DNA from 4 places in the Mesorhizobium sp. M3A.F.Ca.ET.175.01.1.1 genome. Region 2 is predicted to be linked to each of the others. Evidence: riboswitches for the same ligand, from Rfam matches in the RefSeq annotation. Region 2 holds a riboswitch; each other region holds the start of a gene.

Region 1 (2,199 bases), on a different contig from region 2:
GCCTACTGGGTTCGCTCACGTTCGGCGCCGCGCTGTTGGCTCTCCCTTATGCCGAGAGCGCCCATTGGCTGGCTGTGATTGTGTTTTTCGCCGGTGCCGGGTTTGGAACGCTCGACGTGTCGATGAACACTGACGCCGCAGCGTTGGAGCGTTTTTTGCACCGGCAGGTAATGTCGTCATTCCATGCCGTGTTCAGTTTTGGAAGCTTGGCCGGCGCTTTGGTCGTGGGTCAAATACTGTCGCGCGGCGGCGCTCTGAACCTCTGCCTCGGGGTGACGGGAATTGGTGTTGCAGTGATTGCTCCCGTCGCCTGGATTGGTTGGAACAAGTCAAGCTGGATCCACACCCCTCCCGCCCCTGTCGAGACGAAGGATGCTCAGCTCCAGGGCGTCTTCAAGACCCATCTCTACCTGCTTGGCGGTCTCGCATTTCTAGGAATGCTGGCCGAGGGCGGAATGATGGATTGGAGCGCCATCTACATCGTGACGCGATCCGGTGCAGCAGAGAGCACTGGAGCCTACGGCTTCGCTGCATTCGCGACGATGATGGCAATGGGACGCTTGTTCGGTGATGCCATCGCCAACCGAATCGGTCAGATGCGCACGTTGCGCTACTGCGCTGTGGTTTGCGCAGCTTCAGTGGTCGCAATAATCCTCATGGGCGGCAATCTTACCGTTGCTCTCGTGGCGCTAACGGTGTGTGGTCTCGGCCTTGCCAACATTGTGCCTACTCTTTTTGCGGCCGCTGGTCGTGTGAGCGGCACGTCCGTTGCTCGTGCCATGTCAACTGTGACGACGATGGGATATGCCGGACTGCTGCTGGGACCAGGATTGCTGGGGCTGATCGCTCAAATCTCCTCGCTCGCCGCCAGCTTCGGGGTCATCGCGCTGGCATTCGTCGCAATTTCTTTCTCGACGCGGTCCCTGACGCATACCAACGGCCACTTGCAGGGCTCATTTAAGGCGGCAAGCGCTGCAAGCGTTGACAGCGCGACCTCCCATCGTCCATCTTAAGCGCCTCACCAGGGGAGTCCCGGCAAGGGGCTGAGATACTGCTATTGCGCGCAGTGACCCGTTGAACCTGATCCAGTTCATACTGGCGTAGGGACGGTGCGAGGTTTCGCGGGTCGGCAATCCGGCTTCGGTATTCGGGCAGTGCCCGTCTTCCAGGCGAAGCGTCACTTCCTCCTCTTCGCGTGGACTGGGTCTCCGTTGCACTCGAGCAAGGAGGCTCACTCATGAATGCCCACACCCCGACCGTCACTGTCGGCGAATTGCCCGCTTCGAAGAAAGTCCACAAACCGGGCCAACTTCACCCGGGCCTGCGTGTCCCGATGCGAGAGATCTCGGTTCATCCGAGCGCCGGCGAACCGCCGGTCACGGTGTACGACTCGTCCGGTCCCTACACCGACGCGACGGGGAAGACCGAGATCGAGCGCGGCTTGCCGCGGTTGCGCGAGGCGTGGATCGAGGCACGCTGCGATGTCGAGCGCTACGAGGGCCGCACGATCAGGCCCGAGGACAACGGCTTCGTCTCGGCTGATCGCCTGACGCCGGAGTTCCCGGTGCGCAACAGGCCGTTGCGCGCCACTGGCGGCCGTGCCGTCACCCAGCTTGCCTACGCACGCGCCGGCATGATCACGCCGGAAATGGAGTTCGTCGCCATCCGCGAAAACCTCGGCCGCGAGCAGTTGCGTTCGAAACTTCAACGCGATGGCGAGAGCTTCGGCGCGGCGATCCCGGACTTCGTCACGCCGGAATTCGTGCGCGACGAGGTGGCGCGCGGCCGCGCCATCATCCCGTCCAACATCAACCATCCCGAGAGCGAGCCGATGATCATCGGCCGCAACTTCCTGGTCAAGATCAACGCCAATATCGGCAATTCGGCCGTCACCTCGTCGATGGCTGAAGAGGTCGAGAAGATGGTGTGGGCGATCCGCTGGGGCGCCGATACGGTGATGGACCTCTCGACCGGCCGCAACATCCACAACATCCGCGACTGGATCGTGCGCAACGCGCCGGTGCCGATCGGCACGGTGCCGCTCTACCAGGCACTGGAGAAGGTCGGCGGGATTGCCGAGGCGCTGACCTGGGAGGTCTATCGCGATACGCTGATCGAGCAGGCCGAGCAGGGCGTCGACTATTTCACGATCCACGCCGGCGTGCGGCTGCCCTACATTCCGCTCACCGTCGACCGCGT
Region 2 (2,199 bases):
GGGCCTCAGAGCGCGCGGCGGACTGCACGCTGCACCATGTGGGCAGGGCTGGCTGGCGAATGCCGCGATCCTTCGCGCCCCCCTCTGTCCTGCCGGACATCTCCCCCTCCAGGGGGGAGATTGGAAGTTCGGGCGCCCCGCCCGGTCCCGCAACGTTTAAGATTGGCGAAATCGCCGATGACAGCCAATCTCCCCCCTCGTGGGGGAGATGTCCGGTAGGACAGAGGGGGGCGCCGTAGAACACTCATCTCAGAAGGCTAGCCAAGACCAGCTACTTGCTCATCACCGCAAGCCACTCGTCCACCCAGGCCTTGCGGTTGGCTGCCACTTCCTCGGGGCTGAACAGCAAAGTCTTGGTCGGCTTGACCAGCTTGTCGAAGGCCGGGTTGAGCGGCTTGTCGGTCTTGCCGGCCGGGAACATCCAGTTGGTCTCAGGGATGATGTCCTGGAATTTCGACCCGGTCATGAAGGCGATGAACTTCTCCGCGAGCGGATTCTTCGCGCCCGTGGTCGTGATGCCCGCAACCTCGATCTGCAGGTATTCGCCCTCTTCGAACGAGGCAGCCTGGTAACGCTCGGTGTTCTCGGCAACCATGTGGTAGGCGGGCGAGGTGGTGTAGGACAGCACCATCGGCGCCTCGCCCTTGGTGAACAGGCCGTAGGCTTCGCTCCAGCCCGGCGTGACGGTGAGCACCTTGGTCTTGAGCTTGGCCCAGGCTTCCGGCGCCTTGTCGCCATAGACCGACTTCACCCACAAAAGCAGGCCGAGGCCCGGCGTCGAGGTGCGCGGATCCTGGATGACGATCTTGTCGGTGGCGCTACCCTCGACGAGTTCCTTCAGGCTCTTCGGCGGGCTCTTCAGCTTTTCGGTGTCATAGACCACGGCGAAATAGCCGTAGTCGAAGGGCACGAAAGTGTCGTCCTTCCAGCCGCCGGGCACATTCGCATCGGCTACGGCGCCGTGCGGCGCGAACAGACCGCTCGCCTTCGCCTCTGCCGTCAGGTTGGTGTCGAGACCGAGCACGACATCGGCCTTGGTGCCGGCGCCTTCGAGCTTGACGCGGTTGAGCAAGGCCACGCCGTCGGCGACCGAGACGAACTCGAGATCGCAGCCGCATTCGGCCTCGAATTCCTTCTTCACCGCCGGGCCGGGGCCCCACTCGGCGGTGAAGCTCTCATAAGTATAGATGGTGAGCTTGTCTTTCGCCTCGGCAGCGCCGACGCCTGTCAGCAGCGAAACAAGACCTGTTGCGAAAATAAGCCGGGACAGCAGTGAGCGCATCGGCGCCTCCTTCGTTGGTGTGACAAGGAATTGAGGCGCCGGATGGTCCGAAACGTCTAATCCCTCCGCCGGTACAAACCGGATCAGGTTCAGCGGGTTGGCTTGTCTGCCTCTCAGCCGGCCGCGAAATCAGCGTCCGGCACCCCGTTAGAGCGGCTGCAGACATAGGCCCGGCCGAAACGGCGCGCAAGCGGAAGTTTGCCGGGCCTCCAATGCATCACGGTTCATTCTAAAACGAGCGCCGTTCCGTTTGGATGCGCCCGGCTTCCGTTTCGCGGGCCGGGCTGGTAAGGGCGACACCCATGGGCACATTCACCATCCTGCTTGGCGGCGAGCTTGTCCGCACGCCGCGGCTCGAGCGCCAGATCGAAGGCTCGCGCCTTATCGCCGCCGACGCCGGCATCGGCCATGCCCGCATGCTCGGCCTCGTGCCGGAGCTCTGGGTCGGCGATTTCGATTCGGTGCCGGCGGACCTGCCGGACGACCTGGCCGCCGTGCCGCGAAAGATCTTTCCGACCGAAAAAGACATGACGGACGGCGAACTCGCCATCGCCGAGGCCCTCCAGCGCGGCGCCACCAGCCTGGTGCTGGCCGGCGCCTTCGGCGGCAAGCGGGCCGACCATGCCTTTTTGCATCTGGCGCTTGCGCTTCGACTGGCGGACGCGGGCACGGACCTGCTGCTGACCAGCGGCGCGCAGGAAGGCGTGCCAATCCTGCCCGGCAAAGCAGCCGGTTTCGACTATGCCGACGGCACTCTGTTCTCGGTGCTCGGCTTTTCCGATCTCGCCGGCCTGACGGTCACCGGCGCCAAATGGCCGCTGGATCGCGTCGAGGTGGCGTTCGGCTCCTCGCTCACCATATCAAACGAGGTCAGGGGGCGGCTCGGCATTGCGCTCGAACGTGGCCGGGCTCTGCTT
Region 3 (2,199 bases), on a different contig from region 2:
CGGCGATTGAACCGGGACGAAGGCCGTCGCCGAGCGAGAAGGAAACGTCATAGGCTCTGGCGATGTCGCAGATCTCCTCGAAATGCTCGTAGAGGAAGCTCTCCCGGTGATGGTGCAGGCACCATTTGGCCATGATCGAGCCGCCGCGCGAGACGATGCCCGTGACCCGGTCGACGGTCAGCGGTATGTAGTGCAGCCGCACGCCGGCGTGGATGGTGAAATAGTCGACGCCTTGCTCGGCCTGCTCGATCAGCGTGTCGCGATAGACCTCCCAGTTGAGGTCCTCGGCGATGCCGCCGACCTTTTCGAGCGCCTGATAGAGCGGCACCGTGCCGATCGGCACCGGTGCATTGCGCACGATCCAGTCGCGGATGTTGTGGATGTTGCGGCCGGTCGACAGGTCCATCACCGTATCGGCGCCCCAGCGGATCGCCCACACCATCTTTTCGACCTCTTCGGCCATCGACGATGTGACAGCCGAGTTACCGATGTTGGCGTTGATCTTCACCAGGAAATTTCGCCCGATGATCATCGGTTCGCTCTCGGGATGATTGATGTTGGCGGGAATGATTGCGCGTCCGCGCGCCACCTCGTCGCGCACGAATTCGGGTGTGACGAAATCTGGGATCGCCGCGCCGAAGGCTTCGCCGTCGCGTTGCAGCTTGCCGCGCATCACCTCGCGGCCGAGATTCTCGCGGATGGCTACGAACTCCATTTCTGGCGTGATGATGCCGGCGCGCGCATAGGCAAGTTGGGTCACCGCCTTGCCCTGCTTGGCCTTGAGCGGCCGATTGCGTATCGGAAATTCCGGTGTCAGGCGCTCGCCGGTGGCGAATCCATTGTCTTCCGGCCGGACGTGGCGGCCGTCATAGGCTTCGACATCGCAACGCGCCGTGACCCATTCGTGGCGAAGCCGGGCAAGGCCTTTTTCGATGCTGGTTTGGACTGATGGATCGGTGTAGGGGCCGGACGGATCGTAGACGGTGACGGGCGGTTCGCCGGCCGTCGGATGGACGGAAATCTCGCGCATCGGCACCCTGATCTGCGGGTAGAGGACGCCGGGCTTGTGGATTTTCCGCGAGGCGGGCAGTGGTCCCGTCGACACGGCGGGGGTGAGGGCATTCATCGTGAGGCTCCTTTGCTCATGCATTGGAGACCCAGTTCTGTGCCGGAAGGATGAAAAGACGCTTCTGTAGACCTGCTGCAGCAGGACCTCGGGCGTAAACTCCCGCAAAGCGCTTGCACCGTCCCTACGCCAGTATGAACTGGATCAGGTTCAACGGGTCACTGCGCCGCGAAAGCCAGCAGTATCTCAGCCCCTTACCGGGACTCCCCTGGTGAATGCCTCAAGTTGAATGGGCCGGTGCTGCTTTGTCAAGCGCCTTCGGGCGCCTTCGGGCGCCTTCGGCCGGTGGCGACGTCCGGCGGCCGGCCGAGCGGAGAGCTCGCGCATGCATCGGGGACAAGTCACGCCCCGTAGACCAGGGCTGGAATGGCCAAAGTCTCATTCGCTTCGTGAAGGATGGAAAAACTGTATCGGCCATGTGCGTCGAGATCGACCGAGTAGCTCAGGCGGTCACGGATGTGGTTATCCTGGTCGAAGGCGACGATTTGCGGCTTCAGCGAGGTGATTTGCACCACGTCCAGGTAGATGGAGTTGCAGATATGATCTGGTCGTCGGGCTGGCAGGTGCAAGCGGCCGCTCTATTCAGGATGCGGCATCGGCGGCGTTCCCGATACCAATGATATCTTGCGGGCAACTTATGCAATCACCGGCTTCGTAAAACCCGACGGCGGCGGCCGTGTCCTGGCGCTGAGGATGTGCCGCTGTTCCAGCAGAGAAATCGCGTGGGCGCGGAGTTTTCGCTCTGCGAGGAAGAGTTGACGCAATCGTTTAGCTTGCTTGCAGTTCGTAGAGACCCGCCTTTGAAAGCAACTAAGCTATTGCATTGATATGTTGGTGCGCGATCGATCGCTACATAGCCGGCCGCCATTATCCGAGTATTGATCCGCCGGTGTTCGTGTTGCCGTATATGGCAATCCCTGCGAGATCGTCGCGGCCGGATCGGCCGCACCCTCTAGTCATAAAAGGGGAAGCGACCGAGAATTCCGCTGCCGAAAACTTCTCTGGCTTGGCTATGCATGCGGTAGATGAGATCGCCGCCTACCGCGACCTGGTCGAGGAAGGCATCGACGCCC
Region 4 (2,199 bases), on a different contig from region 2:
GTGAGCGGTCCAAGCGTATAGAACGGCGCCTCGCCGCAGACCGCGAGCTGCTTGTCCATGTTCTCCTTGATCTTGTGCATGGGCACGTGGCCGGGGCCCTCGATCATCACCTGGCAGTCCTTGGCCCAGGCGATCTTGGTGAGTTCTCCCAGCGTTTCCAGTTCGGCGAATTGGGCCGCGTCGTTGGCGTCGGCGATCGAGCCGGGGCGAAGACCGTCGCCGAGCGAGAACGCCACGTCATAGGCGCGGGCGATGTCGCAGATGTCCTCGAAATGCTCGTAGAGGAAGCTCTCCTTGTGGTGATGCAGGCACCACTTGGCCATGATCGAGCCGCCGCGCGATACGATGCCGGTGACGCGGTCGACGGTGAGCGGAATGTAGGGCAGGCGCACGCCGGCATGGATCGTGAAATAGTCCACGCCCTGCTCGGCCTGCTCGATGAGGGTGTCGCGGAACACCTCCCAGGTCAGTTCCTCGGCGACCCCGCCGACCTTCTCCAGCGCCTGATAGATCGGCACCGTGCCGATCGGCACCGGCGAGTTGCGCACGATCCAGTCGCGGATGTTGTGGATGTTGCGGCCGGTCGAGAGGTCCATCACCGTATCGGCGCCCCAGCGGATCGCCCACACCATCTTCTCGACCTCCTCGGCCATCGACGAGGTGACGGCGGAGTTGCCGATATTGGCGTTGATCTTCACCAGGAAGTTGCGGCCGATGATCATCGGCTCGCTTTCGGGGTGGTTGACGTTGGATGGGATGATGGCGCGTCCGCGCGCCACCTCGTCGCGCACGAATTCCGGCGTGACGAAATCCGGGATCGCGGCGCCGAAGCTCTCGCCGTCGCGGTGAAGTCTCGAACGCAACTGCTCGCGGCCGAGATTTTCGCGGATGGCGACGAATTCCATTTCCGGCGTGATGATGCCGGCGCGCGCATAGGCGAGCTGGGTGACGGCGCGGCCGCCGACGGCGCGGAACGGCCTGTTGCGCACCGGGAACTCCGGTGTCAGGCGATCGGCGGAGACGAAGCCGTTGTCCTCGGGCTTGATCGTGCGCCCTTCATAGCGCTCGACGTCGCCGCGAGCCTCGATCCATGTCTCGCGCAACCGCGGCAGGCCGCGCTCGATATCGGTTTTCACCGCGGCATCGGTATAGGGACCGGACGAGTCGTAGACCGTGACCGGCGGCTCGCCGGCGCTTGGGTGGACCGAGATCTCGCGCATCGGCACCTGCAGTTCCGGATGAAGCTGGCCCGGTTTGTGGACCTTCTTGGAAGCGGGCAGTTCGCCGACGGTGACGGTCGGAGTGTGGGCATTCATGAGTGAGCCTCCTTGCTCAGAGTGCAACGGAGACCCAGTTCACGCGATGAGGAGGAAGTGACGCTTCGCTTAGGATGCGGGCATTGCCCGAATGCCGAAGCCGGATTGCCGACCCGCGAAGCCTCGCACCGTCCCTACGCCAGTATGAACTGGATCAGGTTCAACGGGTCACTGCGCGCGATAGCAGTATCTCAGCCCCTTGCCGGGACTCCCCTGGTGAGGTGCGCAGGTTGGACGATGCGACGCTGCCCTGTCAACTTAAGTGCGTCCTGTTTCGACAATCGGCTGCCGGCCAGGTTCGACAAAAATGGTGACGCTGGGATAAATGCCGGGTGTCGCGCTGCGGCTATGTTGCGTCCAGCGATGTTCCAAGGACGAGACGTCGCCTTTATCCTAAGGAGCTTTTCCGTGTCGGGCATAAAGAGTTCGCTGCTTCGCCATCTCAAACAACCGGGTCTGTTCGCGACACTGGATCGCATGGCATCCGGGGGCGAGCAGGGGGATCGGAGCGTGTTCAAGGTCTTCAACCCCTCGACCGGCGAATTGCTTGCCGAGCTTCCCGATATGGGCGTCGAGCAAACGAAGGCCGCGATCGACAGGGCCTATGTCGCGCAAGCCAGATGGGCAGCTCTCACCGCCCGGGACCGCAGCGACACATTGTGGCGCTGGCACCAACTGATTCTTGATCACACCGATGATCTCGCTGCGATCCTGACCGCCGAGATGGGTAAGCCGCTGCCCGAGGCAGTATCGGAAGTCTCGCACGCCGCCGCCTACTTGCAGTGGTATGCGGAAGAAGCCAATCGCATCTACGGCGAGACGATTTCTGCTCCTTCGACGGATCGGCGCATGCTGGTGATCAAGCAGCCGATCGGCGTCGTCG

What was found. A riboswitch is a leader RNA that binds a small molecule or an ion and turns the genes downstream of it on or off. The one in region 2 is predicted to bind thiamine pyrophosphate.
Region 1: it holds a riboswitch for thiamine pyrophosphate, as region 2 does, so the genes downstream of both, thiC (phosphomethylpyrimidine synthase ThiC) here and thiB (thiamine ABC transporter substrate binding subunit) in region 2, are expected to answer to the same signal.
Region 3: it holds a riboswitch for thiamine pyrophosphate, as region 2 does, so the genes downstream of both, thiC (phosphomethylpyrimidine synthase ThiC) here and thiB (thiamine ABC transporter substrate binding subunit) in region 2, are expected to answer to the same signal.
Region 4: it holds a riboswitch for thiamine pyrophosphate, as region 2 does, so the genes downstream of both, thiC (phosphomethylpyrimidine synthase ThiC) here and thiB (thiamine ABC transporter substrate binding subunit) in region 2, are expected to answer to the same signal.

The regions. Positions count from the first base shown of each region.
Region 1 is NZ_SRTP01000007.1:84,034-86,232, reverse strand. It holds gene EN818_RS17825 (MFS transporter) at 1-1,013, shown strand, start outside; TPP riboswitch at 1,014-1,125, shown strand; gene thiC (phosphomethylpyrimidine synthase ThiC) at 1,238-2,199, shown strand, end outside.
Region 2 is NZ_SRTP01000002.1:482,529-484,727, forward strand. It holds gene thiP (thiamine/thiamine pyrophosphate ABC transporter permease) at 1-28, opposite strand, end outside; gene thiB (thiamine ABC transporter substrate binding subunit) at 272-1,282, opposite strand; TPP riboswitch at 1,326-1,439, opposite strand; gene EN818_RS06985 (thiamine diphosphokinase) at 1,585-2,199, shown strand, end outside.
Region 3 is NZ_SRTP01000008.1:67,861-70,059, reverse strand. It holds gene thiC (phosphomethylpyrimidine synthase ThiC) at 1-1,126, opposite strand, end outside; TPP riboswitch at 1,230-1,346, opposite strand; gene EN818_RS19000 (hypothetical protein) at 1,468-1,695, opposite strand.
Region 4 is NZ_SRTP01000012.1:53,616-55,814, reverse strand. It holds gene thiC (phosphomethylpyrimidine synthase ThiC) at 1-1,316, opposite strand, end outside; TPP riboswitch at 1,430-1,541, opposite strand; gene EN818_RS23605 (NAD-dependent succinate-semialdehyde dehydrogenase) at 1,794-2,199, shown strand, end outside.